DNA from 3 places in the Delftia sp. Lp-1 genome. Region 1 is predicted to be linked to each of the others. Evidence: predicted binding sites of a transcription regulator. Region 1 holds the regulator's gene; each other region holds the start of a gene.
The links. Region 1 encodes FNR, which switches genes on or off when oxygen is low (the NO sensors DNR and NnrR bind a similar motif). Its sites were predicted from a motif close to TTGATNNNNATCAA; they were not measured.
Positions count from the first base shown of each region.

Region 2: a site for FNR is predicted at 4,874-4,887, ahead of cyoA (ubiquinol oxidase subunit II). Genes of this name have one in related genera too.
Region 3: a site for FNR is predicted at 2,637-2,650, ahead of LGR64_RS23300 (type IV pili methyl-accepting chemotaxis transducer N-terminal domain-containing protein). Genes of this name have one in related genera too.

Region 1 covers NZ_JAJALJ010000001.1:3,527,096-3,536,917, forward strand. The annotation lists gene LGR64_RS15890 (sulfite exporter TauE/SafE family protein) at 1-677, opposite strand, end outside; gene hemN (oxygen-independent coproporphyrinogen III oxidase) at 683-2,065, opposite strand; gene fnr (fumarate/nitrate reduction transcriptional regulator Fnr) at 2,228-2,947, shown strand; gene LGR64_RS15905 (hypothetical protein) at 3,029-3,316, opposite strand; gene LGR64_RS15910 (FixH family protein) at 3,496-3,810, opposite strand; gene ccoG (cytochrome c oxidase accessory protein CcoG) at 3,868-5,322, opposite strand; gene ccoP (cytochrome-c oxidase, cbb3-type subunit III) at 5,400-6,317, opposite strand; gene LGR64_RS15925 (cbb3-type cytochrome oxidase subunit 3) at 6,345-6,482, opposite strand; gene ccoO (cytochrome-c oxidase, cbb3-type subunit II) at 6,494-7,126, opposite strand; gene ccoN (cytochrome-c oxidase, cbb3-type subunit I) at 7,146-8,582, opposite strand; gene ccoS (cbb3-type cytochrome oxidase assembly protein CcoS) at 8,646-8,783, opposite strand; gene LGR64_RS15945 (heavy metal translocating P-type ATPase) at 8,947-9,822, opposite strand, start outside.
Region 2 covers NZ_JAJALJ010000001.1:2,162,700-2,172,521, forward strand. The annotation lists gene LGR64_RS09635 (SURF1 family protein) at 1-522, opposite strand, end outside; gene cyoD (cytochrome o ubiquinol oxidase subunit IV) at 594-1,034, opposite strand; gene cyoC (cytochrome o ubiquinol oxidase subunit III) at 1,035-1,667, opposite strand; gene cyoB (cytochrome o ubiquinol oxidase subunit I) at 1,660-3,666, opposite strand; gene cyoA (ubiquinol oxidase subunit II) at 3,733-4,779, opposite strand; gene LGR64_RS09660 (MFS transporter) at 5,078-6,415, shown strand; gene LGR64_RS09665 (hypothetical protein) at 6,472-6,813, opposite strand; gene LGR64_RS09670 (hypothetical protein) at 6,880-7,080, opposite strand; gene alaS (alanine--tRNA ligase) at 7,249-9,822, shown strand, end outside.
Region 3 covers NZ_JAJALJ010000003.1:493,555-503,376, reverse strand. The annotation lists gene LGR64_RS23305 (response regulator) at 5-676, opposite strand; gene LGR64_RS23300 (type IV pili methyl-accepting chemotaxis transducer N-terminal domain-containing protein) at 705-2,603, opposite strand; gene LGR64_RS23295 (ChaN family lipoprotein) at 2,764-3,639, shown strand; gene LGR64_RS23290 (DUF3297 family protein) at 3,718-3,975, opposite strand; gene LGR64_RS23285 (DUF445 domain-containing protein) at 4,097-5,401, shown strand; gene LGR64_RS23280 (hypothetical protein) at 5,568-5,735, opposite strand; gene LGR64_RS23275 (ligand-gated channel protein) at 5,734-7,761, shown strand; gene LGR64_RS23270 (siderophore ABC transporter substrate-binding protein) at 7,883-8,827, shown strand; gene LGR64_RS23265 (arsenic resistance protein) at 8,803-9,804, opposite strand.

The DNA.
Region 1 (9,822 bases):
CACAGCGCCCAGACGGCCACGCCCACCAGCATCAGGCCGGCCAGGCGCGTGCCCCATTCGGCGCGCAGACCGTTCAGGCGCTGCCGGCCCAGCCGCCACAGCCAGGGGCCGGCCACCAGCCACAGGCCGCTGCCCACGCCAAAGGCCGCCATGGCCAGCGCGCCCTGCAACGGGCCGCCGCTGAGCGCGGCGACCAGCACGGCCGAATACAGCAGTCCGCAAGGCATGAGCGCCCAGGCATAGCCTGCCGCCAGCGTGCCGCCCGGCGCCGACACCCAGGGCTGCACGCGCCGCCAGGCGGCGCGGCCGGCTGACTCCAGCCAGGCGGGCTGGCGGGCCTGCACCATCATGGCCAGGCCCCAGGCCATCACGGCGACATGGGTCAGTGTCCAGAACGGCTGCAGCGCCGTGGTCTGGCTGGTGAGCCAGGACAGGCTCTCCATGGCCAGGGCCGAGGCAGCGCCCAGGCTGGCATAGCCGGCCAGACGGCCGCCGTGGAACAGCGCCGTGCGCAGCCACAGCCGGCTTTGCAATCCATGCACGGCCACCACCTGCGAGCCGCCGCCCTGCCCCGCCCCGCCCGTGACCACGCCGCAGGGCGCAGCGCACATGGCAAGGCAATGGGGCCCGCCGACGAGCCCCATGATCAAAGCGGTCCAGAGCAGCGACAACAGCATGGGGCCTAGATGATCCTCGAAAACCGCGCCCGGTTCTTGTCCGCCTGCAGATATCGGTCAAACAGCATGGCCACGCCGCGCACGAAGTACCAGCCCATGGGCGTGACCTGGAAGCCCTCGTCGCTGATCTGCACCAGACCCTTGGCCTGCAGGTCCTCCAGGGCCGCCATCTCGGGCGCGAAGTACTCGCGAAAGCCCAGCAGCCAGGCCTGCTCCATGGGCTCGAACAGCACGGCGCCCTGGCACATGATGGCCATGATGACGGCGCGGCGCACCAGGTCGTCGCGCGACAGCGCCAGGCCCCGCACCACGGGCAGGTGGCTGGCGTCGATGGCGTCGTAGTACTCCTCCAGCGTCTTGGCGTTCTGGCTGTAGCTGGCGCCCACCTTGCCGATGGCCGACACGCCCAGCGCGATCAGGTCGCAGTCGGGCTGGGTGCTGTAGCCCTGGAAGTTGCGGTGCAGCCGGCCCTGGCGCTTGGCCACGGCCAGCGAGTCCTCGGGCAGGGCGAAGTGGTCCATGCCCACGTAGACATAGCCACCGTCCATGAACGCGGCGATGGAACGCGACAGCATGGCCAGCTTGTCGGCCCCCTGGGGCAGATCCTCGGCCGCAATGCGCCGCTGCGGCTTGAAGCGCTCGGGCAGGTGGGCATAGGCATAGAGCGCGATGCGGTCGGGCCGCAGCGCGTTGACCTGGGCCAGCGTGCGCTCGAAGGATTCGGGCGTCTGCTTGGGCAGGCCGTAGATCAGGTCCACGTTGATGGAGGCAAAGCCCAGCTGCCGCGCGGCCGCCACCAGCTCGAACACCTGCTCGGCCGGCTGCACGCGGTGCACGGCGATCTGCACCTGCTCGTCGAAGTCCTGCACGCCGAAGCTCAGGCGGTTGAAGCCCAGCTCCTTGAGCACGGCCAGGCGCTCAACGCTGACGGTGCGCGGATCGACCTCGATGGAGTACTCGCCACCCGGCTCCAGCTTGAAATGCTCGCGCAACAGGCCCATCAGCGTGCGCAGCTCGTCGTCGGAGAAGAAGGTGGGCGTGCCGCCGCCCAGGTGCAGTTGGCTGACGGTCTGGCCCTTGCCGCAATGGGCCGTATGCAAGGCCATCTCGCGCGCCAGGTAGTCCAGGTAGACGGCGGCGCGATCGTGGTGGCGCGTCACGATCTTGTTGCAGGCGCAGTAGTAGCAAAGCGACTCGCAAAAGGGCACGTGCACATACAGCGACAAAGGCATGGCACGCGCTGCGGTACTCGATTTGCGTTGTTGCAGCGCCAGGATATAGTCCTCTGCACCAAAGGCCTCGACAAAGCGGTCGGCGGTAGGGAACGAGGTGTATCGGGGCCCCGGTACGTCAAAGCGACGCAGCAGCTCTGGGGTGACAGCGGTCATGGGTTTTTTCCTCTAATACCTCGACTGTGCCGCAGCACATCGGTCATGTCCTTGACTCATATCAAGAGTTGTTTGAGGGACTGCTGCGACAATTTGATCCAACTCATCGCAATCCACGAGGTCACCGCCGGCACGCTGTGTGCCGCTGATGTTTATCACTCCATGAACCTTCAGACCATCAAAGCCTCCTGCTCCAACTGCAACCTGCGCGAACTGTGCATGCCCATGGGCCTGGATGCCGAGCAGATGCAGCGCATCGACGACATCGTGGCCACGCGCCGCAAGGTCAAGCGCGGAGGCCTGCTGTTTCGCAACGGCGAGACATTCACCTCGCTGTACGCCATCCGCACCGGCTTCTTCAAGACCTGCGTGGCCACCGAGGACGGACGCGACCAGGTCACAGGCTTTCAGATGGCCGGCGAGATCATCGGCCTGGACGGCATCGTCAACGACCACCACACCTGCGATGCCGTCGCGCTGGAAGACGCCGAAGTCTGCGTCATGCCCTTCGACAAGCTGGAAGACCTGTCGCGCGAGGTCACGGCCCTGCAAAACCATGTGCACAAGGTCATGAGCCGCGAGATCGTGCGCGAGCACGGCGTGATGCTGCTGCTGGGCAGCATGCGCGCCGAAGAGCGCCTGGCCGCCTTCGTGCTCAACCTGGTGCAGCGCCTGCATGCGCGGGGCTTTTCCAAGTCCGAACTGGTGCTGCGCATGACGCGCGAGGAAATCGGCAGCTACCTGGGCCTGAAGCTGGAGACGGTGAGCCGCACCTTCTCCAAGTTCGCGGACGACAACATCATCGAGGTGCGCCAGCGCCATCTGCGCATCCTGGACACGGAGGCGCTCAAGCGCATCGTCAACAGCCAGCAGTGCCAGTGAGGCTGCAAGGGCGGCAAGCATTCATCCGCCAATGAACAAGGCCCGCGACAGCGGGCCTTGTTCATTGCGGCGGGCTCTCGCTCAGTCCCGCCCCAGCCCCTGCATGGCCAGGTCCGGGTCGGGCTCGGAGACCACGCCGTCATTGAGATCGCGGGCCGAGCGGCCCAGCATGGTGGTCATCAGGCTGGAGAGCATGGTCACGCCCCAGAAGGCGAAGAAGGCCAGCGTGTAGATGCCCTGGCGCGACCAGCCCAGGTCGCCGAGCCAATGCAGCTCCAGCGGATCCACAAAGGCAAAAACCAGCATCTCCATCACGGCGGCTGCCAGAAAGGCAGGCCAGGCAATCCACATCCAGCGTTGGGCCAACATCAGCGATCTCCTTGTGCTGTCGAGGGGTCGCCTTCATTGTGCGCCGCGCCAACGCATGGCGCCAAGCCCCGCAGCGCCCTGCACGCCTGTAGGAAACCCTCACCCGTCGCGCATGCCGGAGATGCGATCCGCCATGCAAAAAGGCCGCGACTGCGGCCTCTTGCAGGGGTGCACGGCGATCAGCGGTCCGTGGGGTGATCGTGCGCGGGCGTGGCCGCATGGTTGCGGCCGGTGACGGCGGGCGCCATGCTCTTGGGCACTTCGCGCACGCCATCGGCACGCTCGTTGATCGTGATGCCGTTGCGGTAGTAGTCGGGGTCGATCACGGGATCGGCGCCATTGATGGCGATGATGGCCGTGATCACGGCAGCGACCACCACGGCCGCCGGGCCGGCCACCACCAGCCAGACATGGCCGAACTTCCACCAGGGCTTGCCGGCGTCGGGGTGCGATGGAGCCTGCGCGGGCGCGGACACTGCGGGACTGGAAGACATGGGAAACCTCTTTCTTTCAGGCGGCAGGCGCGGACCGTGCCGCGCCTGCCAGGAACATCACCGGGGCACCAGGAAGACGGCCTTTTCGGACGCGCGTCCCGCGCCCGAATGCACGGCATCGATATCGAAGAATACGGTGTGCGAGCCCGGCTCGGCCGAACCGTAGGGAATCTGCAGGCGCGCCGCAATGCCGCGCGTCTCGGCCGGGCCGACCTCGACTTCCTGCTCGGACGCCAGCTCCAGCCCGTCCAGGCCATGGGTGCTGATGCGGTAGCGCTGGGCCTGCTCGGTGGCATTCATGATCTGCAGGCGGTAGACATTCTCCAGCTTGCCGCCCGCCACGATGCGCGACAGCGAGGCGCGGTCGCGGATCACGTCCACCTTGACCGACTGGCGCAGCGCCAGGCTCACGATCATGGCCACGCTCAAGCCGATCAGCACGGCCGAGTAGATCAGCACGCGCGGACGGAAGATGCGGCGCAGCACCTGGGCACGCCGCCACAGGCCGGCCATGGCGTTCTGCGTGGTCAGGCGGATCAGGCCGCGCGGGTACTCCATCTTGTCCATGATGGAATTGCAGGCGTCTATGCACAGGCCGCAGCCAATGCATTCGTATTGCAAACCGTTGCGGATGTCGATGCCCACGGGGCAGACCTGCACGCACATCTTGCAGTCGATGCAGTCGCCCAGGCCCTGGGCCTTGTAGTCCACCTTCTTGGTGCGCGGCGCACGCGGCTCGCCCCGGCCCGTGTCGTAGCTGACGATCATGGTGTCCCGGTCGAACATGGCGCTCTGAAAGCGCGCATAGGGGCACATGTACTTGCAGACCTGCTCGCGCATGTAGCCCGCGTTGCCATAGGTGGCAAAGCCGTAGAACAGCACCCAGAACATCTGCCAGCTGCCCTGCAGCGCCAGCAGCTCGCCGCCCAGCTCGCGGATGGGCACGAAGTAGCCCACGAAGGTGAAGCCGGTCCACAGCGCAATGGCGATCCACAGCAACTGCTTGAGCGACTTCTTCCAGGCCTTCTCGAAGGTCCAGCCGTTCTTGTCCAGCCGCATGCGCGCGCTGCGGTCGCCTTCGACCTTGCGCTCCACCCACATGAAGATCTCGGTGTAGACCGTCTGCGGGCACGAGAAGCCGCACCACAGGCGCCCGGCCACGGCCGTGAACAGGAACAATGCCAGCGCCGAGATGATCAGCAGGCCCGCCAGGTAGATGAAGTCCTGCGGGTACAGCACCAGCCCGAAGAGATAGAAGCGCCGCGTTCCGAGGTCGAACAGCACCATCTGGCGCTGGCCCCACTCCAGCCAGGGCAGGCCGTAGAAAACCAGTTGGGTGAGAAACACCAGGGCCCATCGCCAGCGTGCGAAGACACCGCTGATGGAGCGCGGGTAGACCTTCTTTTCCGACTCGAACATCGACACCAGCTCGCCCGGATCAGGCGTGGCCGGCGTGATCGGAATGACTTTGCGGGGAGGCTTCCCGGTGTCATCCCCGCTCTCGGGCTTCATGGTGGGTTCCTTTGTTTTTTTGAAATATCTGAAAACTCAAAACGCAAAAAGGCGGCGCCGCAGCGCCGCCCCTGTGCTTACTGACGGACTGCGCCGTCTTTGTGCGACATGCCCCAGACATAGGAAGCAAGCACCGCGATCTGCGCCTCGGTCAGCTTGTCCTTCTGGGCAGGCATCTCGTTGTGCTTGCCGTTGTTGATCATGGCCGTGATGGCGGCCTCGCCCCAGCCGTGCAGCCAGATGTCATCGGTCAGGTTGGGCGCGCCCAGGGCCTGGTTGCCCTTGCCGTCCATGCCGTGGCAGGCAGCGCAGGCCGTGAACTTGGACTTGCCCAGCGAGGCCTTGAGCGAATCGTGCGGGCTGCCCGACAGGCTCAGCACATAGTGCGAGAGGTTGCGCACATCGTCGGGCGTGCCGACGGCAGCGGCCATGGGCGGCATGATGCCGATGCGGCCGCCCGTGATGGTTTCCCTGATCTTCTCGGGCGTGCCGCCATGCAGCCAGTCGCCATCGGTCAGGTTGGGGAAGCTCTTGCCGCCGCGTGCATCCGAGCCGTGGCACTGTGCGCAGTTGTTCATGAACAGGCGCTCGCCGATGGCCATGGCCTGGGGATCCTTGGCCATGTCTTCGGTGCTCATGCTCGTGAACTTGGCGTACAGCGGCTCCAGGTCCGCGCGGGCCTTGGCCATCTCGTTTTCATAGGCGCCCAGCTGCGTCCATCCCAGCTTGCCCGCGAACGAGCCCAGGCCCGGATAGGCCGCCAGGTAGGCGAAGCCGAACACCGAGGTGATGATGAACAGCCACATCCACCACTTGGGCATGGGGTTGTTCAGCTCGCGCAGGTCCTCGTCCCAGACGTGGCCCGTGGTGTTGTCGGCCGATGGGACCACCTTCTTGCGTGCGGTGAGATACAGCAGCAGCAGGCAGCCGATGATGCCGCCCAGCGTGATCGCCGTGACATAGATCGACCAGAAGTTGTTTACGAAATCGCTCATGGGAAGTTCTCGTTCTGGTGGAGGGACTCAGTCTTGCTCGAACGGCAGCTGGGCGGCCTCGTCGAAACGGGCCTGGTTGCGGCGGGCGAACGCCCACCACCAGATGCCGATGAAGCAGGCCAGCGAGGCCAGCGTGGCCACGATGCGCATGGTGGTGATGTCCATGTCGCTCTCCTTTACTTGACCGAACGGCCCAGGACCTGCAGGTAGGCGATGACGGCGTCCATTTCCGTCTTGCCCTTGACCTGCTCGGCAGCGCCGCTGATTTCCTCGTCGCTGTAGGGCACGCCCACCTTGCGCAGCGCGCTCATGTGCTGGGCGACCACGGTGTCATCCACCTTGTTCTTTTCCAGCCAGGTGTAGGCAGGCATGTTGGACTCGGGAACCACGTCGCGCGGGTTGTTCAGGTGGATGCGATGCCATTCGTCGCTGTACTTGCCGCCCACGCGGTGCAGGTCGGGACCCGTGCGCTTGGAACCCCACTGGAAGGGGTGGTCATAGACGAACTCGCCAGCCACTGAGTAGTGGCCGTAGCGCATGGTCTCGGCGCGGAAGGGGCGGATCATCTGCGAGTGGCAGTTGTAGCAGCCCTCGCGCAGATAGACGTCGCGGCCCATCAGCTGCAGCGGCGTGTAGGGCTTGAGGCCCGCCACCGCTTCCGTGGTCGACTTCTGGAAGAACAGCGGAACGATTTCCACCATGCCGCCGACGGCGACCACCAGCAGGGTCAGAACGATCAGCAGGAAATTGTTGGTTTCCACCTTCTCGTGGGAAAAGCTCTTGGGAGCGCTATTGTTGTGATCGGACATGAGTAATGCTCCTAGACGCTCAGGCGTGGGCCACGACGGCAGGCACGGCCACCTTCACCGAACGGCCCGAGATCGCGGTCTTCCAGGTGTTCCACAGCATGACCAGCATGCCGCCCAGGTACAGCAGGCCACCGGCCACGCGGATCACGTAGAACGGATAGCTGGCCTTGACGCTTTCGACGAAGGTGTAGGTCAGCGTGCCATCGGGATTGACGGCGCGCCACATCAGGCCCTGCATCACACCGGCGATCCACATCGCGGCGATGTACAGCACGATGCCGATGGTGGCCATCCAGAAGTGCAGTTCGATGGCGCCCACCGAGTGCATCTTGGTCTTGCCGAACAGGCGCGGGATCAGGTAGTACAGCGAGCCCATGGTGATCAGGCCCACCCAGCCGAGGGCGCCCGAGTGAACGTGGCCCACGGTCCAGTCCGTGTAGTGCGACAGCGCGTTGACGGTCTTGATGGACATCATCGGACCTTCGAACGTGGACATGCCGTAGAACGACAGCGACACGATCAGGAAGCGCAGGATGGGGTCGTCGCGCAGCTTGTGCCATGCGCCCGACAGCGTCATCACGCCGTTGATCATGCCGCCCCAGCTGGGAGCCAGCAGGATCAGCGAGAACACCATGCCCACGGACTGCGTCCAGTCGGGCAGCGCGGTGTAGTGCAGGTGGTGAGGACCCGCCCACATGTAGGTGAAGATCAGCGCCCAGAAGTGGACGATGGACAGGCGGTAGCTGTAGACCGGACGGCCAGCCTGCTTGGGGATGAAGTAATACATCATGCCCAGGAAGCCTGCGGTCAGGAAGAAGCCCACGGCGTTATGGCCGTACCACCACTGCACCATCGCGTCCTGCACGCCGGCGTAGGCCGAGTAGCTCTTCATCCAGCCGGCGGGAATGGCCGCGCTGTTGACGATGTGCAGCAGTGCCACGGCGATGATGAAGGCGCCGAAGAACCAGTTGGCCACGTAGATGTGACGGACCTTGCGGATGCCGATGGTTCCGAAGAACACGATGGCATACGAGACCCAGGTCACGGCGATCAGCAGGTCGATCGGCCACTCCAGTTCGGCGTACTCCTTGCCCTGGGTGTAGCCCAGCGGCAGGCTGATGGCGGCGGCGAGAATGACGATCTGCCAGCCCCAGAACGTCAGGCTGGCCAGCTTGGGCATGAACAGCCGCGTCTGGCAGGTGCGCTGCACCACGTAGTAGCTGGTTGCGAACAGCGCCGATCCGCCAAAGGCAAAGATCACGGCGTTCGTGTGCAGCGGACGCAGGCGTCCGTAGCTCAGCCATGGAATGCCGAAGTTGAGTTCCGGCCAGGCCAGCTGCGAGGCGATCAACACCCCGACAGCCATGCCTACCACCCCCCAGACGACGGCCATGATAGAGAACTGCCTTACGACGGAATCGTCGTAATAGACAGCGTTTTTATTTGAACTATCCATCGTGCACCCCTTAGATTGCTATCAAAGTGTTACGTTCTTCGCTCCCGGGCGTGTTGACCCACGTCAATCGTCCCGAAGAATGCGCTCACCCTCTTGCTCCACACTCTCGAACTGCCCGCGATACACGGCCCACCACAGGGCCGCAAGGATGGCCAGCACCAGCACCACCGACAGCGGGATCAGCAAATACAAAATATCCATGGTCAGTTCCCCGTGGCGCTGACGCGCCACGCCTTGCCCCCAGAACGGGCGCGATCCAGCTCAGTGACACCGAGCAAGAGCCGCCTCGCGGCGAAGGTGTCGTTCCCCTCCCGCGAAGCGAGAGAGGGGGAAGCGGCGCAGCCGCTCAGGGGGTGTATTTCCATCAGAACCTCCCCACCGTTGCGGTGGAGCCCGTCTTTATCGCGACGGACGCTGCGGGCGCAGCAGGCGTGCCCGTGTGTTTCGTTGCAGCCAGTGGCAGGCTGCGCGCAAGGCGCGCGGCATTCATCACCACCAGCAGCGAACTCAGTGCCATTCCCAGGCCGGCCACCCAGGCAGGCATGAAGCCCGCCAGGGCCAGCGGAATCGACACCGCGTTGTAAGCGGCTGCCCAGGCCATGTTCTGGCGCACCACCTGCAGCGTGCGGCGCGACAACAGGCATGCCTGGAGTACCAGTTCCAGGCTGTCACCCAGAACAACGAAATCTGCGCGCGATTGTGCCAGGGGCACTGCTCTACCAAAAGCAAAAGAGACATGCGCTCCAGCTAAAACTGGGCCGTCGTTGAGGCCGTCGCCCACCATGGCCACGTGGTGGCCGGCAGCCTGCGCCTGCTGCAGGCGCTCCAGCTTGTCCTGCGGGCTGCAGCCGCCTTCGGCCTGGGTGATGCCCACGCGCGCCGCCATGGCGCGGGCCGCGTCCTCGCGGTCGCCGGACAGCAGCATCACCTGTACGCCATGCCGGTGCAGCGCCTGCACCACGGCGGCGGCCTCGGGCCGCACGTCCTCGCTGAGGACGAAGCGGGCCAGCGTGTGCCAGCCCTGCGAGGTCTCCTCGGCCAGCAGCACACCCTGCACGGGCTGCTCCCCGGCCAGGCCTGCGTGCAGGGCCGAGCCCAGCCGCAGATGGCGGCGCGCGCCGGGGCGCTGCACCCAGGCGTCCAGGCCCAGGCCAGCCATTTCCTGCATGGTGTCCAGCTTCCAGTCGGTGGCGGCATCGGCGCCAGCCTGCGCAATGGCGCGCGAGGCCGGGTGGATGGA
Region 2 (9,822 bases), 1.4 Mb from region 1:
GGGGGCTGCATGGGCCAGGCCCTGGGCCTGTGCAATGGCCGCCACATCGCGCGAGAACCAGCGCTGCTGCGCGGGATCGTTCTCGCGCAGGAAGCCGCCGCGCGGCTCGCTGATGCGCAGCAGGCCAGCCACCGTCACCGGGTCCTGGGGCGCCTGCGCGTGCTGATCCTGCCAGCGCGCGCGCTGCGCTGTGGGAATGAAGCCCCGGTTCACCAGCACCTGGTTGCCGTCGTCCATCTGCAGCGGCGTCAGCACCCAGAAGCCGGCGCCCAATTCGGTCACGGCCTGGGTCAGCACGGTCTTGCCGGCCAGCCAGTGGCCGCTGGCCTGCACGGCGCGGTACTCGTGGTCGGCGGCCGTGATCTGCGGCCATTCGGCGGGCGGGGGCAGGGCAGTGGGTGCGGCGTGCACGCGCTGGTCCACGCGCTCTATCAAGTCCAGCTTCCAGGCACGGCGCTGGACCTGCCAGCTGCCCAGGAAGATGAAGCCCAAAAACAAGGCGATGCCCACCGAGATGAGCATCGCCTGAGCGAGTGGGCCACGCCGGCGCGATGCGCCGGCGTGGCTGGACGGCCCGGAGTTTCCGGATGCGGTCAAGGCGTGACCGAGGCCGGAGCCGTCTGCGCGGCGGGGTCGGCCGGCATGGTGTGCTGGGGCATCATGTTGGTGTTCATGTGGAACATGACCCACAGGGTGCCCGCAATGCCGATGGCCACGAAGACCACGGTGAAGATGGTGGACAGCAGGGTCCAGCCGCCTTCGATCTTGCCGTTCATGTGCAGGAAGAAGACCATGTGGACCAGGATCTGCACCACGGCGAAGCCGCCGAGCACCATCACGGCCGTTGCACGGTCCGAGATGACGTTGCTCATCACCAGCCAGAACGGGATGGCCGTCAGGATGATCGAGAGCACGAAGCCCCACATATAGCCCGAGAACGTGCTGTGCGGGCCTGCGTCGTGGTGGTGATCGTCATGGCCATGATGGTCGTGGTGACCGTGGCCATGGCCGGCGTGGATGTCGTGTGCAGCCATTTACAGCACCCCCATCAGGTAAACAAAAGTGAAGACGCCGATCCAGACCACGTCCAAGAAGTGCCAGAACATCGACAGGCACATCAGGCGGCGGTTGTTCTCGTGCGTCAGGCCGTGCTTGTTGATCTGGATCATCAGCGTGACCAGCCAGATCAGGCCGAAGCTCACGTGCAGGCCGTGGGTGCCCACCAGCGTGAAGAACGAGGACAGGAAGGCGCTGCGCTGAGGGCCTGCGCCCTCGTGCAGCAGGTGGGAGAACTCATAGAGTTCCAGGCCCAGGAAGCACAGGCCGAACAGGCCGGTGATGGCCAGCCACAGCTGGGTGCCGCCCAGCTTGCCCTGCTGCTTTTGCAGCATGGCGAAGCCGAAGGTGATGGACGACAGCAGCAGGAAGGCCGTGTTCATCGCCACCAGGGGCAGGTCGAACAGCTGGGCGCCCGTGGGACCTGCAGCGTAGCTGCGGCCCAGCACGCCATAGGTGGCGAACAGCGCTGCAAAGATCAGGCAGTCGCTCATCAGGTAGAGCCAGAAGCCCAGAGCGGTGCCGTTTTCGGGATGGGGCTCCTCGGCGAGGTGGTACTCGCGCGGGGCCAGGGCGGCAGCGCCGCCTGCGGTGTAACGGGTATCAGACATGACGTGCCAGCTGTTGTGTGCGCAGTTCTTCCGTGGCCGCGACTTCTGCGGCGGGGATGTAGTAGTCGCGCTTGTAGTTGAACGTGTGGATGATCGACGCCAGCACGGTGGCGGCGAACGACGCAATGGCCAGGGGCCACATGTGCCAGATCATCGCGAAGCCGAAGACCGTGGACAGCGCGGCGATCACGACGCCGGCGCCGGTGTTGGACGGCATGTGGACGGGCTTGAAGCCGGTCAGCGGACGCTGGTAGCCGTGCTTCTTCATGTCCCACCAGGCATCGATCTCATGCACCACGGGCGTGAAGGCGAAGTTGTACTGGGGAGGGGGCGAGGAGGTGGCCCACTCCAGCGTGCGGCCTTCCCAGGGGTCGCCGGTCACGTCACGCAGCTGGTCGCGCTTGAAGTAGCTGACCACGAGCTGGATCAGGAAGCTGCCGATGCCCAGTGCCACCAGACCGGCGCCCAGGGCGGCGATCACGAACCAGATCTGCAGCGAGGGGTCCTCGAAGTGGTTGGCACGGCGTGTCACGCCCATCAGGCCCAGCACGTACAGCGGTGTAAAGGCGACCCAGAAGCCGACCAGCCAGAACCAGAACGAGCACTTGCCCCAGAACTCGTCGAGCTTGTAGCCGAAGGCCTTGGGGAACCAGAAGTTGATGCCGGCGAACACGCCGAACACCACGCCGCCGATGATCACGTTGTGGAAATGGGCGATCAGGAACAGGCTGTTGTGCAGCACGAAGTCGGCCGGGGGAACGGCCAGCAGCACGCCGGTCATGCCGCCGATGGCGAAGGTGCACATGAAGCCCACGGTCCACAGCATCGGCACCGTGAAGCGGATGCGGCCGCGGTACATGGTGAACAGCCAGTTGAAGATCTTGGCGCCCGTCGGGATCGAGATGATCATCGTCGTGATGCCGAAGAAGGTATTCACGCTGGCGCCGGAGCCCATGGTGAAGAAGTGGTGCAGCCAGACCAGGTAGGACAGGATGGTGATACACACCGTCGCGTACACCATGGAGGTGTAGCCGAACAGGCGCTTGCGGCTGAAGGTCGAGACGATCTCCGAGAAGATGCCGAAGCAGGGCAGGATCAGGATGTAGACCTCGGGGTGGCCCCAGATCCAGATCAGGTTCACGTACAGCATGGGGTTGCCGCCCAGCTCGTTCGTGAAGAAGTTCGTGCCGACGTAGCGGTCCAGCGACATCAGCACCAGGGCTGCGGTCAGGATGGGGAACGAGGCCACGATCAGCGCGTTGGTGCACAGGGCGGTCCAGGTGAAGACGGGCATCTTCATCAGGTTCATGCCGGGTGCGCGCATCTTGATGATGGTCACGATCAGGTTGATGCCTGACAGCGTGGTGCCGACGCCGGCCACCTGCAATCCCCAGATGTAGTAGTCAAGCCCGACCCCGGGGTTCTGCGCCCCCAGGTTGGACAGTGCCAGCCAGCCGGAGGTGGAGAACTCGCCCAGGAACAGCGAGATCATCACCAGCACGGCGCCGCCCGTCGTCATCCAGAAGCTGAAGTTGTTCAGGAACGGGAAGGACACGTCGCGGGCGCCGATCTGCAGCGGAACCAGATAGTTCATCAGGCCGGTCACGAAGGGCATGGCCACGAAGAAGATCATGATCACGCCGTGTGCCGTGAAGATCTGGTCGTAGTGGTGCGGAGGCAGGTAGCCCAGGTTGTCGCCGAAGGCCATGGCCTGCTGCAGGCGCATCATCAGCGCGTCGGCAAAGCCGCGCAACAGCATGACCAGACCGAGGATCATGTACATGATGCCGATCTTCTTGTGGTCGATGCTGCACAGCCAGTCGCGCCACAGCGGGCCCCACAGGCGGAACTTGGTGAGCAGGCCCAGCACGGCAAGGCCGCCGAGCACCACGGCGATGAAGGTCGCCAGCACGATGGGCTCATGCGCCATCGGGATGGAGTCCCAAGTGATGCGTCCCAGCAGCCAGTGGGCCTGTGCCGGGGAGGTATGTTCAGACATATCGAGTCTCTTAGGTCGTGATGGGAGCGGGCGGCGGTCTGGCCGTCGTCCGCGTCCGCTAACTGCTTATTGCTGCGCAGCGGCTGCGGAGCCGTCGCGCTGGTCCAGGAAGGCCACGACGCGGTCGGCGTTTTGCACCGTGCACACATCCTGGGGCAGGTTCATGCCCACGGCCTTGAGATAGGCTTCGCCGCCGGCAGCGTCGATGGCCATCATGTGATGCATGCACATCTTGCCTTCTTCGACACAGCGGTTGAGCACCTTGTCGTACAGGCCTTCGTCCACCGTGGCGAAGCGCTCGACCGGGTTGCGCTCGCTGGGCTTGACCAGGTTCAGGTAGGTATCGCGCGTCAGGGCCTTGCCTTCGGACTTGGCCTTGGCAACCCACTGATCGAACTCTTCGTTGCTCAGGCCGTGGAACTTGAACGTCATGCCCGAGAAGCCGGCGCCGCTGTAGTGCGATGCCAGGCCGTGGAACACGCCGGGCTTGTTGATCACGGCGTTCAGCTCGGTCTGCATGCCGGGCATGGCATAGATCATGCCGGCCAGGTCAGGCACGTAGAAGGAGTTCATCGTCGAGGTGGCGGTCAGCTTGAAGTGGATGGGACGATCCACGGGAGCGGCCAGCTCGTTGACGGTGGCGATGCCTTTTTCAGGGATGAAGAACAGCCACTTCCAGTCCATGGCCACGACCTGCACCTCCAGCGGCTTGACATCGGTGCTCAGCGGCTTGGTGGCCGAGACGCGGTCCAGCGGACGGTAGGGGTCCAGCTTGTGGGTGCTGATCCAGGTGATGGCGCCCAGCGCGATGATGATCATCAGCGGCACGGACCAGATCACCAGCTCCAGCGTGGTGGAGTGGTGCCATTCGGGGTCGTAGTGGGCCTCGGTGTTCGACTGGCGGTATTTCCAGGCGAAAAGCAGCGTGAGGATGATCACCGGGATGATGATGATCAGCATCAGCAAGGTGGCCGTGACCACCAGGTTGCCTTGCTGCGCGGCGATGTCGCCGGCGGGGTTGAGCACGACGGCTTTGCTGCAGCCAGTGAGACTGGCTGTCAAAGCGGCCGCGGTGAGCCACGCAGGCCCACGGAGTTCCTTGATTTTTAGCATGCTAGGGGCGCAACAAGAGCGCGTTTACATAGAAACGCGGATTACAAGATCCGGGCAAATGTATTACGAAGTATAAATTTGTCCATTGGACATTTTGTCCAACGTCAAGGAGAACCCGGGAACTTTCTGCTACCTGGGCGGGTGCACGGCAGGTGCCTGGCGGTCCGGAGGGCGCATTTTCGCGTCGCGCGCAGCAGGACAAACACCGAGGCCGGTCGAGGTGGAAACCGCCTTGCGCCAGATCAAGCGAGGGCGTAGAACAGAGCTGTCAGTGAGACGAGACAAGGAGCATCCATCTATGAGCGGCCTCGACACAACTGCAAGCTTCCCCGGCGGAAGCTATGAGAGCAAAGAATCTCTGTCCCGCGCCGACACCCACGAAGATGTCACGCCCAACGAAATCGCCGTCGGCGTGATCATCGGGCGATCCTCGGAGTACTTCGACTTCTTCGTGTTCGGCATCGCCTGCGTGCTGGTCTTCCCGGCACTGCTGTTTCCCTACCTTTCCAAGCTCGACGGCACGCTGATGTCGTTCGCCATCTTCTCGCTGGCCTTTGTGGCCCGGCCGTTGGGCACGGCGCTGTCCATGGCCGTGCAGCGGCGCTGGGGGCGGGCGACCAAGCTGACGCTGGCGCTGTTTCTGCTGGGCGTGTGCACCGTGGGCATGGCCTTCCTGCCCAGCTACCAGCAGGCGGGGGTGAATGCCATCATCGTGCTGGCGCTGCTGCGCATAGGCCAGGGCATTGCGCTGGGTGGCTCGTGGGACGGCCTGCCGTCGCTGCTGGCCATGTCGGCGCCCAAGAACCGGCGGGGCTGGTATTCGATGATGGGCCAGTTGGGCGCGCCGCTGGGCTTCGTGCTCGCGGCAGGGCTGTTTGCCTTCATCTACGCCCATGTGGGAGCCGACGAGTTCCTCAGCTGGGGCTGGCGCTATCCCTTCTGCGTGGCCTTTGCCATCAACGTTGTGGCACTGTTCGCCCGGCTGCGCCTGGTCGTGGGCCAGTCCTACACCGAACTGCTGCAGCAGCGTGAGCTGGAGCCCATGGGCGTGCTGCCGCTGATGCGCGACGAGGGTCGCAACGTGGTGATCGGTGCGTTTGCCGCCCTGGCCAGCTTTGCGCTGTTCCACCTGGTGACCATCTTCCCGCTGTCCTGGATCTCGCTGTACTCGGACCAGTCGGTGACCCATGTGCTCGGGGTGCAGATCGTGGGCGCCTTCTGTGCGGCTGCCGCCATCATGGTCTCGGGTTGGCTGGCCGACCGTGTGGGCCGGCGCAACACGCTGGGCACCATGGCCTGCCTGATCGGCATCTTCAGCTTCCTTGCGCCCTGGCTGCTGGGCAGCGGAACGATGGGCAACAACGTGTTCATCATCGTCGGCTTCATCCTGCTGGGCCTGTCCTATGGCCAGGCGGCAGGCACGGTGACGTCCAACTTCCCCTCACGCTATCGCTACACGGGTGCCGCGTTGTCCTCGGACATGGCCTGGCTGGTGGGCGCGGCATTCGCTCCGCTGGTGGCCCTGGGCGTGTCCTCGCGCTTCGGACTGGTGGCGCTGGGGATCTATCTGCTGTCGGGTGCGCTGTGCACGCTGGCGGCGCTGGGCATCAACCGCGCCATCGAGACGCGCGACTGAACGGGCGCAGCAAATCAAAGGCCGGCTCTGCCGGCCTTTTTCGTTGTGACTTCGCCTCAGGGGTTTTCACCGTAGCGCTGCTTGAAGTCGAATTCGAGCCTGTCGCAGTCCTGCACCGATTCAAACTGCTGCGTCTTGCGCTCGGCCTCTGGCCGCGCGGTTTCCTTGCGGCAGATCTTGATGGTTTCGCGCTCCACCCAGCGCGCCTCGCCTTCGGGCGTGGACAGCAACTGGCCAGCCAGCATGAGCACAGCGAAGAAGGCCACGGGCAGGCCGATGAGCCAGGGCACGATGCGGCTTTTTGGCGGCTTGGGCGGTTTGGCCGGATCGGATCCGTGGGCGCTGGCAGCGGGGGCCGGTTCGCTGGAATGAGGCTCGGGTGTCTGTGGTTGCGCCATGGTGTGCTTGCTGTGGTTCCGGCTGGAGATTATCCAGGGCGCCCATCGCGCGCAGTCTGAGCGGGATCAGGGAACGGCTAGATCGCCTGTGCTAGCCATCTCCCTCATCTCCTGCACCAGCCATTTCTCCAGCGCAAGAATGTCGGCCCTGCGGCCCAGACGGGGCGTCACCCACAGCTGCAGGCGCCGTGGACCGGCCAGCTGCGCGCCGCTGTTGCGCGCGCATGGCAGCGATCCGGCCAGCGACGGGCTGGAGATCGTGCTCAAGGGCGGGCAGATGGGAGGAGAGGCCTTCTTTGGCCAGGTGCGTGATGGAGGCCAGGCAGGGCTCGCTGCCGCAACCATGGGGCAAACCTATAATGCGCGTTGGTCCCGACGGGACACCCTCCCACCAGGGACAGCGCCCCGCGTGCGCGCTCCGAACTCCTAGACACCATGAGCACACCCACTTTCACCGTTGCCGACATTCGCAAGAGCTTTCTGGACTTTTTCGCATCCAAGGGCCACACCATCGTGGAGTCGAGCCCCCTGGTGCCCGGCAACGACCCGACGCTGATGTTCACCAACTCGGGCATGGTCCAGTTCAAGGACGTGTTCCTGGGCACCGACAAGCGCCCCTACAAGCGCGCCACCTCGGTGCAGACCTGCCTGCGCGCAGGCGGCAAGCACAACGATCTGGAAAACGTGGGCTACACGGCCCGCCACCACACCTTCTTCGAGATGCTGGGCAACTGGTCCTTCGGCGACTACTTCAAGCGCGAGTCGCTCAAGTGGGCCTGGGAGCTGCTGACCGAGGTCTACAAGCTGCCCAAGGAACGCCTGCTGGCCACGGTCTACGCCGAGGACGACGAGGCCTATGACATCTGGACCAAGGAAATCGGCCTGCCGCCCGAGCGCGTGATCCGCATCGGCGACAACAAGGGCGGCCGCTACAAGAGCGACAACTTCTGGATGATGGCCGACACCGGCCCCTGCGGCCCCTGCTCGGAAATCTTCTACGACCACGGCGCGCACGTGGCCGGCGGCCCTCCGGGCAGCCCTGATGAAGATGGCGACCGCTTCATCGAGATCTGGAACAACGTGTTCATGCAGTTCGACATGGACGAGCAGGGCAACGTCAAGCCGCTGCCCGCGCCCTGCGTGGACACCGGCATGGGCCTGGAGCGCCTGGCCGCCATCCTGCAGCATGTGCACAGCAACTATGAGATCGACCTGTTCCAGGCGCTGATCAAGGCCGCTGCGCGCGAGACGCACATCGCCGACATCGAGACCCCCTCGCTCAAGGTGATCGCCGACCACATCCGCGCCACCGCCTTCCTGGTGGCCGACGGCGTGATCCCCTCCAACGAAGGCCGCGGCTACGTGCAGCGCCGCATCGTGCGCCGCGCCATCCGCCACGGCTACAAGCTGGGCCAGAAGACCCCGTTCTTCCACAAGCTGGTCAAGGATCTGGTGGCCGTGATGGGCGATGCCTATCCCAAGATCCGCGAGCAGGAAGCGCGCATCACTGAAGTGCTGCGGGTCGAGGAAGAGCGCTTCTTCGAGACCCTGGCCAACGGCATGGAAATCCTGGACGCGGCGCTGGCCGGTGGCGCCAAGGTGCTGCCCGGCGACGTGGCCTTCAAGCTGCACGACACCTACGGCTTCCCCCTGGACCTGACCAACGACGTCTGCCGCGAGCGCGGCCTGAGCGTGGACGAGGCGGGCTTCCAGACCGCCATGGAAGAGCAGAAGAACAAGGCCCGCGCAGCAGGCAAGTTCAAGATGGACCGCGCCCTGGAATACACGGGCGATGCCAATGCCTTCACGGGCTACCAGAAGCTGGCCGAGGCCGCCAAGGTGGTGGCACTGTATGCCGAAGGCAGCGCCGTGCAGGAACTCAAGGCCGGCCAGAGCGGCGTGGTCGTGCTCGACACCACGCCTTTCTACGCCGAGTCCGGCGGCCAGGTGGGCGACCAGGGTGTGATCAGCACCACGGGCGCACGCTTCGCGGTCGAGGACACGCTCAAGATCAAGGCCGATGTGTTCGGCCACCACGGCGTGCTGGAGTCCGGCAGCCTCAAGGTGGGCGATGCCGTGCAGGCCGAGGTGGACACGCAGCTGCGTGCGGCCACCATGCGCAACCATTCGGTCACGCACATCATGCACAAGGCCCTGCGCGAAGTGCTGGGCGACCACGTGCAGCAAAAGGGCTCGCTGGTCAACGCCGAGCGCACGCGCTTCGACTTTGCCCACAACCAGCCCGTGACCGCTGAAGAGATCCGCGAGATCGAACGCCGCGTGAATGCCGAGATCCTGGCCAACACGCCCACCGATGCGCGCGTGATGGACATCGAATCGGCCAAGGCCACGGGCGCCATGATGCTGTTCGGCGAGAAGTACGGCGACTCCGTGCGCGTGCTGGACATCGGCAGCAGCCGCGAACTGTGCGGCGGCACCCACGTGCAGCGCACCGGCGACATCGGCCTGTTCAAGGTGGTGGGCGAAGGCGGCGTGGCCGCTGGCGTGCGCCGCATCGAGGCGGTGACCGGCGAGAACGCGCTGGCCTACCTGCAATCGCTGGAATCCACGGTGGACCAGGCCGCCGCCGCGCTGAAGGCGCCGACAGCCGAGCTGAACACCCGCATCGGCGGTGCGCTGGAGCAGATCCGCGCGCTGGAGAAGGAAGTGGCTGCGCTCAAGGGCAAGCTCGCTTCCAGCCAGGGCGACGAGCTGGCCGGCCAGGCTGTGGACGTCAAGGGCATCAAGGTGCTGGCCGCCAGGCTGGAAGGCGCCGACGCCAAGACCCTGCGCGACACCATGGACAAGCTCAAGGACAAGCTGGGCGCCGCAGCTATCGTGCTGGCCGCCGTCGATGGCGACAAGGTGCAACTGGCCGCAGGCGTGACCAAGGCCGAGACCTCGCGCATCAAGGCTGGCGATCTGGTGAACTTCGTGGCCAGCCAGGTCGGCGGCAAGGGCGGCGGCAAGCCCGACATGGCCATGGCCGGCGGCACGGACGCTTCGGGC
Region 3 (9,822 bases), on a different contig from region 1:
CCCGCTAATCCCGCTGCCGCTCCGACGCATACACCGCCGCCTGCACGCGCGAGCTCAGGCCCAGCTTGCGCAGGATGTGCTGGACGTGGATCTTGACCGTGGTCTCGGCAATGTCCAGCGTGCGGGCGATTTCCTTGTTGCTGGCGCCTCGGGCGATCTGGACCAGCACCTCTTCCTCGCGCGGGGACAGCGGCGAGGCCGGGGCCTCGTCCGGCTCGGGCGCCTGGGGCTCGGGCGCGCCCTGGGACTGGAAGGCCGCCACCAGCTTGCCCATCATCTCGGGGCTGACCACGGGCTCGCCGCGCGCGGCGCGGCGCAGGGCCTCGGACAGCAGGTCGCCGTCGATGGTCTTGAGCAGATAGCCCTGGGCACCGTTGCGCAGCGCGGCCGCCAGGTCCTGGCCGTCCTCGCTCACGGTGAGCATGACGACGCGGCTGCCGGGCGAGGCCGCGCGCAGGCCTGCGATGGCATCGACGCCCAGCACGCCCGGCAGGTGGTTGTCCAGCAGGATGACCTGGGGCGCCAGCGCGGGCACCAGGCGCAGGGCCTCGCCCGCGTCGCCGGCCTCGCCGACCACGCGCAGGCCTGCGTCCTGGGCGATGAGGGCGATCAGGCCGCGGCGGAACAGCGTGTGGTCGTCGATGACGAAGACGGAGATGGGGCTGGAGAAGGACATGGGGCGGCTTTTTTCTTCCGGGAGCGTGTCACGCGTTCGAGGGGAGGGCCTGCGCCGGCGCGCCGGCCGAGGCCGACGGCGGCAGCTCGATCAGCACGCGCGTGCCCTCGCCGGGGCGGGAGTGGACATGGACCAGCGCCTGGGCCAGCAGGGCGCGCTCGCGCATGATGCCCAGGCCCACATGCAGCGAGTCCGGCGCAACGGTGGCGGGGACGAAGCCGCAGCCGTCGTCGCAGACTTCGAAGCGCCAGGGGTGGCGTCCCACGCGCAGCTCCACATGCCTGGCACCCGCGTGCTTGCGCACGTTGGACAGCGCCTCCTGCACCATGTGCAGCACCTGGATCTGCACGTCGGGCGCCAGCGGCAGGCCCTGGCCCGTCATGCTCAGCGAGGTGGCAATGCCCGTCTGGTGCTCGAACTTGGACAGCGTGGCGCGCAGCGCGGCCTCGATGTCCTCGGCGCTGGTGCGCGTGCGGAAATGCACCAGCAGCTCGCGCACGTCGGCATAGCATTCGCGCACGCCCACTTCCAGCTCGCCCAGGCTGCGGTCGCGCGCCTCGTCGCGGCCCTTGGCCACGGCGTCGCGCAGCAACTGGGTCTGTATCTTGAGAAAGGCCAGCGACTGGGCAATGGAGTCATGCAGCTCGCGCGCGATCAGGCCGCGCTCCTCGGCCACGGCGGCCTCGCGCTCCAGCGCCGTGGCGCGCAGGCTTTCCATGGCGCTGGCCAGGTGGCGCGCCATGGCGGACAGCAGGTCGCGCATGTCGTCCGTGAGCACCACGGTGGAGCGAAAGAACAGGTTGACCTCACCCAGCAGGCGCTGCTGCAGTTGCACGGGGATGCTGACCACGGTCTGGAAGCCGGCCTCGCGGCAGTGCGGCAGCTGCAGGTCGCTGGCCGGCGTGATGGGGATCACGCGCAGCCGCGCCTGCTCGCGCGGCTGGCCGCACAGGCAGGCGCCCGTGTGCAGGCAGTGCTCCTGCACCGACATGGACTGGGGCAGGCCGTCGCCGGCCAGCAGCACGTAGCGCTCGTTGGCCTCGTCGGACCAGCGCACCGTGGCCGCATCGGCCTGGGCCGCCAGGCGGACCTGGCGCACAAAGCCTTCGGCCAGGGACTGCAGGCTGGCGGCCTCCGACGCCTGCACGCTGACCGCGTACAGCGCCTGCAGCTGCTGGTGCTGCACGTTGAGGCTGGCGGTCTTCTCGCGCACCTTGTCCTCCAGCTCGGCGTGCGAGCTTTGCAGCGACTGGGCCATGAGGTTGAAGCCTGCGGCCAGCTGGCCGAACTCGTCGTCCACCTCCACGCTCATGCGCGTGTCCAGGTGTCCGCGGCGCATGCGCTCCAGCGCCGAGCGCAGCTGGCCCACGGGATGCAGCACCAGCCAGTAGCTGGTGGCCATGAAACTCACGGCCGCGATGATGGCCAGCGCCATCAGACACATCTGAAACAGGTGCAGGATGGCCGTCCAGCGCGAGAGCCGGTCCTCGATGGCCTCGACAAAGTCGTCCACCTCGCGCACGAAGGCGTCGGCGCTGCCCATGATGGCCTGCGCATCGACATGGTCCTCGGCCTGCCACTGCGTGCGCAGCGCACTCCAGTCGCCGCGTATGCGCTCGTAGCGCGCGCTGACCGCATCGCTCCAGGGCACGAACAGCGGCCGCGACATGTCGCCGCTGCGCAGCAGGTCCAGGCTGGCGTCGAACTGTCGTGCGCGCTCCTGCCACTGCGCAGGCGCCTCGTTCTGGCGCGCCATGGCCATGCGCACCATGCTCATGCGCAGCCGCCCGGCCTCGTTCACCGCCGCCGCGCCGCCTTCCAGCTGCCAGGCCACCCACAGCGTGAAACCAATGGAGGCCACGGCCGCGAGCAGGCAGGCTGCGCCCATGAGCAGCAGCTTGGTCGAAAGCGAGGGCTTGCCATGCATGGTTGCACTGTAGCCACGGCACATTTGCGCGTCTTGACCTGAATCAAGCGCCACCCGTTTGCGCCGTGCCCCGCCCCGATTCCTAGGATCCTTTCAACTGCCCCCAATGCCCACAGGGCCTATGGCGTCCCCGGGCGAGGCCAGTGTTTAGCATGGGGCCATGCAAGTCCGCTCCATCCCCCGCCCCTTCATCCGCACCCCGCGCCTTGCCGGCCTGGCTGCGGCCGCATTGCTGGCGGCAGCCCTTGCCGGCTGCGCCAGCTCCTCCGCCCCGGCGCGGGACTGGACGCAGCAGTTGCAGCGCTGGTCCGACGCGCCCATCGTGCTGCTGGGCGAGCAGCACGATGCGGTCGCCCACCAGGCCTGGCAGCAGGCCACGGTGGAGCAGTTGGCAAAACAGGAGCGCCTGGCCGCGCTGGTGATCGAGATGGCGCCGCGCACGGGCTCCACGGCCAGCCTGGCACGCGATGCCTCCGAGGACGCGGTGCAGCAGGCCCTGCAATGGCAGGACGCGGCCTGGCCCTGGCCGCGCTACCGCGGCGTGGTCATGGCCGCCGTGCGCGCGGGCGTGCCCGTGCTGGGCGGCAACCTGCCGCGCGCCGACATGAAGCAGGCCATGCGCAACGAGAACCTGGACACCCACCTGCCGCCCGAGGGCTGGCAGCGCCAGCTCGACGCCATCCGCGAAGGCCACTGCGGCCTGCTGCCCGACACCCAGCTGGCGCCCATGGCCCGCATCCAGCTGGCCCGCGATGCCAGCATGGCCGAGGTGGCCAGGGCCGCTGTCAAGCCCGGCAAGACCGTGCTGCTGGTGGCCGGACGCGGCCACGTGCTGCGCGGCGTGGGCATTCCCACCTGGCTGCCCGAGGCCGCAGGCGCCAAGGTGGCCGTGGCGCAGGCGGGGGAGACATCGGTGGCGCAGGCCTCGGATGTGGATTGGCTGCAGAAGACGGATGCCCTGCCGGCCAAGGACCACTGCGCCGAGCTGCGGGAGAAGTTCAGGAATCCGCCGGCGCCGCGGGCCGATGCGAGCTGAAGCCCGCTGATTCCTGAAGAGGTTGCGGCCGGCCTTGCGACCGGCCGGTCAAGCCTGTGGCGGCACAGGCGCAGGAAATCAGCGGTAGAAAGCTTCCACGGCGCCCTTGAGCTTGATCAGCAGGGGCTTTCCCTTGCGGTCCACCGTCTTGCCGGCCGGCACCTTGATCCATCCCTCGCTCACGCAGTACTCCTCCACATCGAAGCGCTCGTTGCCGTTGAAGCGGATGCCGATGTCGTGCTCGAACACGGCGGCCACATGGTGCGGGCTGCGCGGGTCGATGGACAGGTGGTCGGGCAGTGCGGGGCGATCGGCGGGTGCGTTGGCGTCGGTCATGGTCTTGTTCTCGCAAGAGGGTTCTGAAGAAAGCCGGTATTGTCCGCGCAATTCGCAGGCAGGCGCTGGCTGACAGGCTTTGGCGGCAGGCATCGCCATGCGGATGGCGGACGGGCGTCGTATGCTGCGCTCCATGCTGTCGCCAGAGCAACGTCAAACACTGAAGTCGGCCAAGCGCCTGCCGCTGGCGCTGCTGCTGTTCGTGGCGCTGGGCTTCGTGGCCTCGTCCGTGGCGGCGGGGCACTGGCAGCAGGTGCCGCTGTGGCTGGCCTGCATCAAGGCCGTGACCGAGGCCTCGCTGGTCGGCGCGCTGGCCGACTGGTTTGCGGTGTCGGCGCTGTTCCGGCGCATTCCGCTGCCCCTGGTCGGGCGCCATACGGCCATCATCCCGCGCAACAAGGACCGCATCGGCGAGAACCTGGCGAACTTCGTGCGCGACAAGTTCCTGGACGGCCCTTCGCTGGTGGCACTGATCGAGCGCCATGATCCTGCGCGCGTGCTGGCCGGCTGGCTGACCACGCCGGCCAACAGCACCCTGCTGGGGCGGCAGGTGGCGCGGCTGGCGCTGGCGGCGCTGGAGATGGTGCAGGACCGGCAGGTGGAGCGCTTTCTGACACAGGCATTCAAGGCCTTGCTGGCCCAGGTGGACCTGCCACGCGCGGCGGCGGATCTGTTGTCGGGCCTGACCAAGGACGGCCGCCACCAGGCCGTGCTGGACGATGTGCTGGCCCGCGTCAGCGGCGTGCTGCGCGAGGCCGAGACCCATGTGCTGATCGCCCAGACCATCGTGCTGTGGCTCAAGCGCGAGCATCCGCTCAAGGAAAAGATGCTGCCCACGGACTGGCTCAGCGACAAGGGCGCCAGCGCCATTGCGGGCGCGCTCGACAGCCTGCTGCAGGACATTGCCAGCAATCCCGAGCACCACATGCGCAAGGCCTTCGACGCCTCCGTGGACCGGCTGGTCACGCGGCTGCAGTCCGACCCCGCCATGTCCGAGCGCGCCGAGCGGCTGCGCCACTACCTGCTGCACGACGAAAAGCTGGCCGGCTACCTGCGGGCGCTGTGGCTGGGCCTGCGCGCCAAGCTGCAGGCGGACCTGGCCAACGAGCATTCGCAGGTGGCGCGCAAGACCGCCGCCATGGGCCGCTGGCTGGGCCAGTCGCTGGCGCACGACGAGGCGCTGCGCAGCTCCATGAACGAGCGCCTCAAGCGCTGGGCCCAGGCGCTGGCGCCCGATGTCTCGCAGTTCCTGGCCCAGCACATCGCCGATACCGTGCGGCGCTGGGATGCGCGCGAGCTGTCCGAGCTGATCGAGCTGCACATCGGCAAGGATCTGCAGTACATCCGCATCAACGGCACCGTGGTCGGCGGTGCCGTGGGGCTGGTGCTGTTCCTGGTCTCCAATGCGGGGCGGCTGTGGGCCTGATCTTCGTATCAGGATGTTGCCTGAGGGCCACATCGGGCTAACTTTACAAAGCTGCCGTGTTCGCCGGAACGCCGTGAATCGGGCCGGGCGCTGCACGCGCCCGGGCACTGGCGGCCCTGCATGTCATTGATGAACAAGGCAACATTCAGCATCCTGAATGAATTGCTCACAGATCGGTCCGCTTGTAAAGAAAAACAGCAGCTGCGCTGCCGTCGGCCAGGCCGTTGTCGACGGGAAAATAAAATAAGAACGATTCGCACTCATCAAAAACAACAGAGCGGATGCGCACCCCGGTCGTTCGACCGTCCGTGATTCTTCTTGCGAGCTTTCCCATGCACAACTGCACAGCCCCCGCGGCGGGCCGTGGCTTTGCCCTGTCCGCCCTTTGCACCTCCCTGCGTGCTTCGTTTCCCTCCACCGCCGTTCCCCTGCGCCGCACCGCGCTGGGCGCCTGCCTGGGCCTGCTGGCCTCGGGCAGCGCGCTGGCCCAGGCAGCAGGCGGGGCCACGCTGGAAACCCTGGTCGTGACGGCCAGCGGCTTCGAGCAGGAGATCAGCCAGGCGCCGGCCTCGATCTCGGTGATCACGCGCCAGGAACTGGAGCAGGGCGCCTACCGCAACCTGCACGATGCCCTGCGCGATGTGCCCGGCGTGATCCTCACGCCCTCGGACAACAACTCCAACGACATCTCGTTGCGCGGCATGGGCGCCAACTACACCCTGATCCTGGTGGACGGCAAGCGGATGAGCACGCGCGAGACCCAGACCAACGGCAGCACCGGCACGGACCAGAGCTGGATTCCGCCGCTGGAGGCCATCGAGCGCATCGAGGTGGTGCGCGGCCCCATGTCCTCGCTGTACGGCTCGGACGCCATGGGCGGCGTGATCAACGTCATCACGCGCAAGGTGGCGAAAAACTGGCATGGCTCGGTGCGTGCCGACGCCACGCTGCAGGAGCGCTCCACCTCGGGCGATGCCTACCAGACCAACTTCTACCTGTCAGGCCCGATCAAGACCGACCTGCTGGGCCTGAGCCTGTACGGCAACTACAGCAAGCGCGACCAGGACCGCATCTACCAGGGCTACAACAAGAGCGACAACCGTTCGCTGAACCTGCGCCTGGCGCTGACCCCCAGCAAGGACCACGACCTGATCGCCGAGATCGGCACTTCGCGCCAGCACTTCGTTTCGTCGCCTGGCATGACCCTGCTGCCCACCGATGCGCCCAGCGACCGCAAGTTCGAGCGCGAGAACTACTCGCTGCAGCACAAGGGCCGCTGGGGCTGGGCTTCCTCCGACACCTATCTGCAGCGCGAGGAAACGCGCAACCTGTCGCGCGACATGACCATCAGGAACACGGTGTTCAACAGCAGCTGGGTGGCGCCGCTGGGCCGCCAGCACCTGCTGACCACGGGCGTGTACTACAACCAGCAGGACCTGCGCGACACGACGACCAATACGCTGCCGGGCTCGGCGCGCACCACGGCCGATCGCACGCAGTACGCCTGGTTCGCCGAGGACGAGTGGCGCCTGCGCGAGAACTTCGCCCTGACCGGCGGCCTGCGCTACGACCACGACAGCAAGGGCGGGTCGCAATGGAGCCCGCGCCTGTATGGCGTGTGGAACCTCGCCACGCAATGGACCGTCAAGGGCGGCGTGTCCACCGGCTTTCGCGCGCCCTCGTTGCGCCAGACCCTGGGCGACTGGGGCCAGTCCAGCCGCGGCGGCAACATCTACGGCAACCCCGACCTGAAGCCCGAAACCTCGCTGAGCAAGGAACTGGGCGTGCTCTACAACAGCGGCGCCGGCCTCTCGGCAGGCCTGACGGTGTTCGACAACGAGTTCAACGACAAGATCACGCGCATCGCCTGTCCCGAGTGCGGACCGGCCAATTCCTCGGGCAACACGCCCACCACCAACGTCAATATCGACAAGGCCATCACGCGCGGCATCGAAGCCACGTTCAAGGCCCCGCTGGCGCGCACGCTGGACCTGAGCAGCAGCTACACCTTCACCAAGTCCGAGCAAAAGAGCGGCGAGTTCGCGGGGCAGCCGCTGAGCCAGCTGCCGCGCCACATGCTCAACCTGGCGCTGAACTGGAAGCCTTCGCAGCAATGGGCGGGCTGGGCCAAGCTGTCCTACCGGGGCAAGGAAAGCCAGCCCACGGGCGGCCGTTCGGCGCGCACCTGGGTGGCCGGCAGCTATGCCATGTTCGACATGGGCGGCTCCTACAACTACAGCAAGGACGTGACCTTCTACGCAGGCATCTACAACCTGTTCGACAAGGACGTGTACTACGAGGACTACGCCACGGTGCAGGACGGCCGGCGCTACTGGATCGGCATGAACGTGAAGTTCTAGGCATCCCGGCCGCAAGGGCGGCCGCTGCCCGTGGCCTGCGGATCGGGCCGCGCCGCTTCCCGGCGCGGCACCCGCTTCCGGAGGCCGGAACTCCTTTCATTTTTTCCTGGGATTCTTTGCCATGACCTTCGATATCACGCGCCGCGCGGCGGCGCTGGCCTTGCCGGCCTTGTTCCTGGGGACTGCGGTGGCGGCCCCGCTGTCCGTGCGGCATGCCGGGGGAATGACCAGCCTGCCCGGCGCACCCCGGCGCGCGGTGGTTTATGACCTTGGGGCGCTGGATGCACTGCATGCGCTGGGCGTGCCCGCGTCGGCGGTCGCAGGCGTGCCCCGGGCGCAGCTGCCCCGGTATCTGGACAGCTTCGCGCAGCGGCCTGCGGCGGGCGGGCTGTTCGAGCCCGACTACGAGGCGCTGAGCCGGCTGGCGCCCGACCTGATCATCGTGGGCGGGCGCTCGGCCGGCAAGGCCGAGGTGCTGGGACGCATCGCGCCCACGCTGGACCTGAGCGTCAGCGGCAAGCACATGCTGGCCGATATCGAACGCAACATCGCCACGCTGGCGCTGCTGTTCGGCCGCCAGGCGCAGGGCCGTGCGCTGGTGCAGCGCATCCACGCCGAACTGCAGGGCCTGCGTGCCCAGGCCTCGCAGGCCGCGCCGGGCCTGCTGCTCATGGCCGTGAACGACAAGCTCCTGCCGCAGGCGCCGGGATCGCGTTTCGGCTTTCTGTTCGATGTGTTCGGCGCGCGCTCGGCGCTATCGGCTGCGCAACTGCCAGCCCGCGGCACCGCCTACGGCTTCGATGATGTGGCGCGGCTGGACCCCGAGTGGATCTACGTCATCGACCGCAACACGGCCACGGGCCAGGCGGCAGGCGGCGGCGAGATCATGGCTTCGCGCAAGGTGTTCGACAACGCGCGGATCCACGCCACGGCGGCCGGCCGCAAGGGGCAGGTCGTCTTCCTCGATCCCAAGGGCTGGTACCTGATGGGCAGCGCCGGGCCGACGGCGCTGCTGGACAACATGGCGCAGCTGCGCCAGGCCTATGGCGCGGCGTCATCGCGTTGACCGCGGGCCAGGGCCGGCTCCCGGTCCCGGCCCCACAGCGCAATCACGCGCACATAGGCCAGCTCGGCCAGCAGCTCCACCAGCGTCTGCGTGACGATGACGGCCGGCAGCACGGGAATGGCGCCGGGCACGGCCAGGGCCAGCGGCAACACGACCAGCGAATTGCGCGTGCCCGCGCTGAACGCGACCGCTCGGCCTGCGGGCGCTGGAAGCCGGAAGGCGCGCGCCACCAGCCAGCCCAGCGCGGGCGCTGCCACCGCGAAGGCCGCATAGACGGGCACCACGCTCCAGGCCGCGTGCGTGGCCGGGCCCAGCTGGGGCAGCACGGAGGCGATCACCACGAACAGCACCAGGGCGGTGGCCGGCACGGGCAGCAGGCCCAGCCATGCCGAGGCGCTGGCGCCGCGCCGACTGCGGGCCGCCCACCACTGGGTGGCAGCGGCCAGGGCCAGCGGCACGGCGATCAGCCACACGAACGCATGCAGGAAAGGCCCCGCCTGCACCAGCCGCGCCGCATCGTCTCCCAGGAAAAGGCCCAGGTAGCCGGGCAGGGCCAGCATCTGCGCGATCAGCAGGGCCGGCGTGGCCGCCAGCAGCAGGCGCGCGTCGGCACGTCCCAGGTGGGAGAAGGTGACCACGTAGTCGATGCAGGGCGCCAGCAGCACCAGCAGCGCGCCCAGGCGCAGCAGGGGGTCGGCAGGCAGGAACTGCAGCAGGGCCCAGACCAGCACCGGCACCATGATGAAGTTGGCCGTCATCAGCGCGGCCAGGAAGCGCACCTGGCCAAAGGCGCGCCGCAGCTCGGCCACGGGCACCTGCAAAAAGGTCACATAGAGCATCAGCGCCAGCGCGGGGTTGATGGCGCGCTCCAGCACGCCCGTGCCGGGCAGCGCCCAGGCGGCGGCCGCGGCCAGGGCCACGGCGGCGAAGTAGATGGGGATCTGGCGCTGTTCGAGCGCGTCTCGGGTGTCTTGCATTCGGGGCGCCGGGTGCGG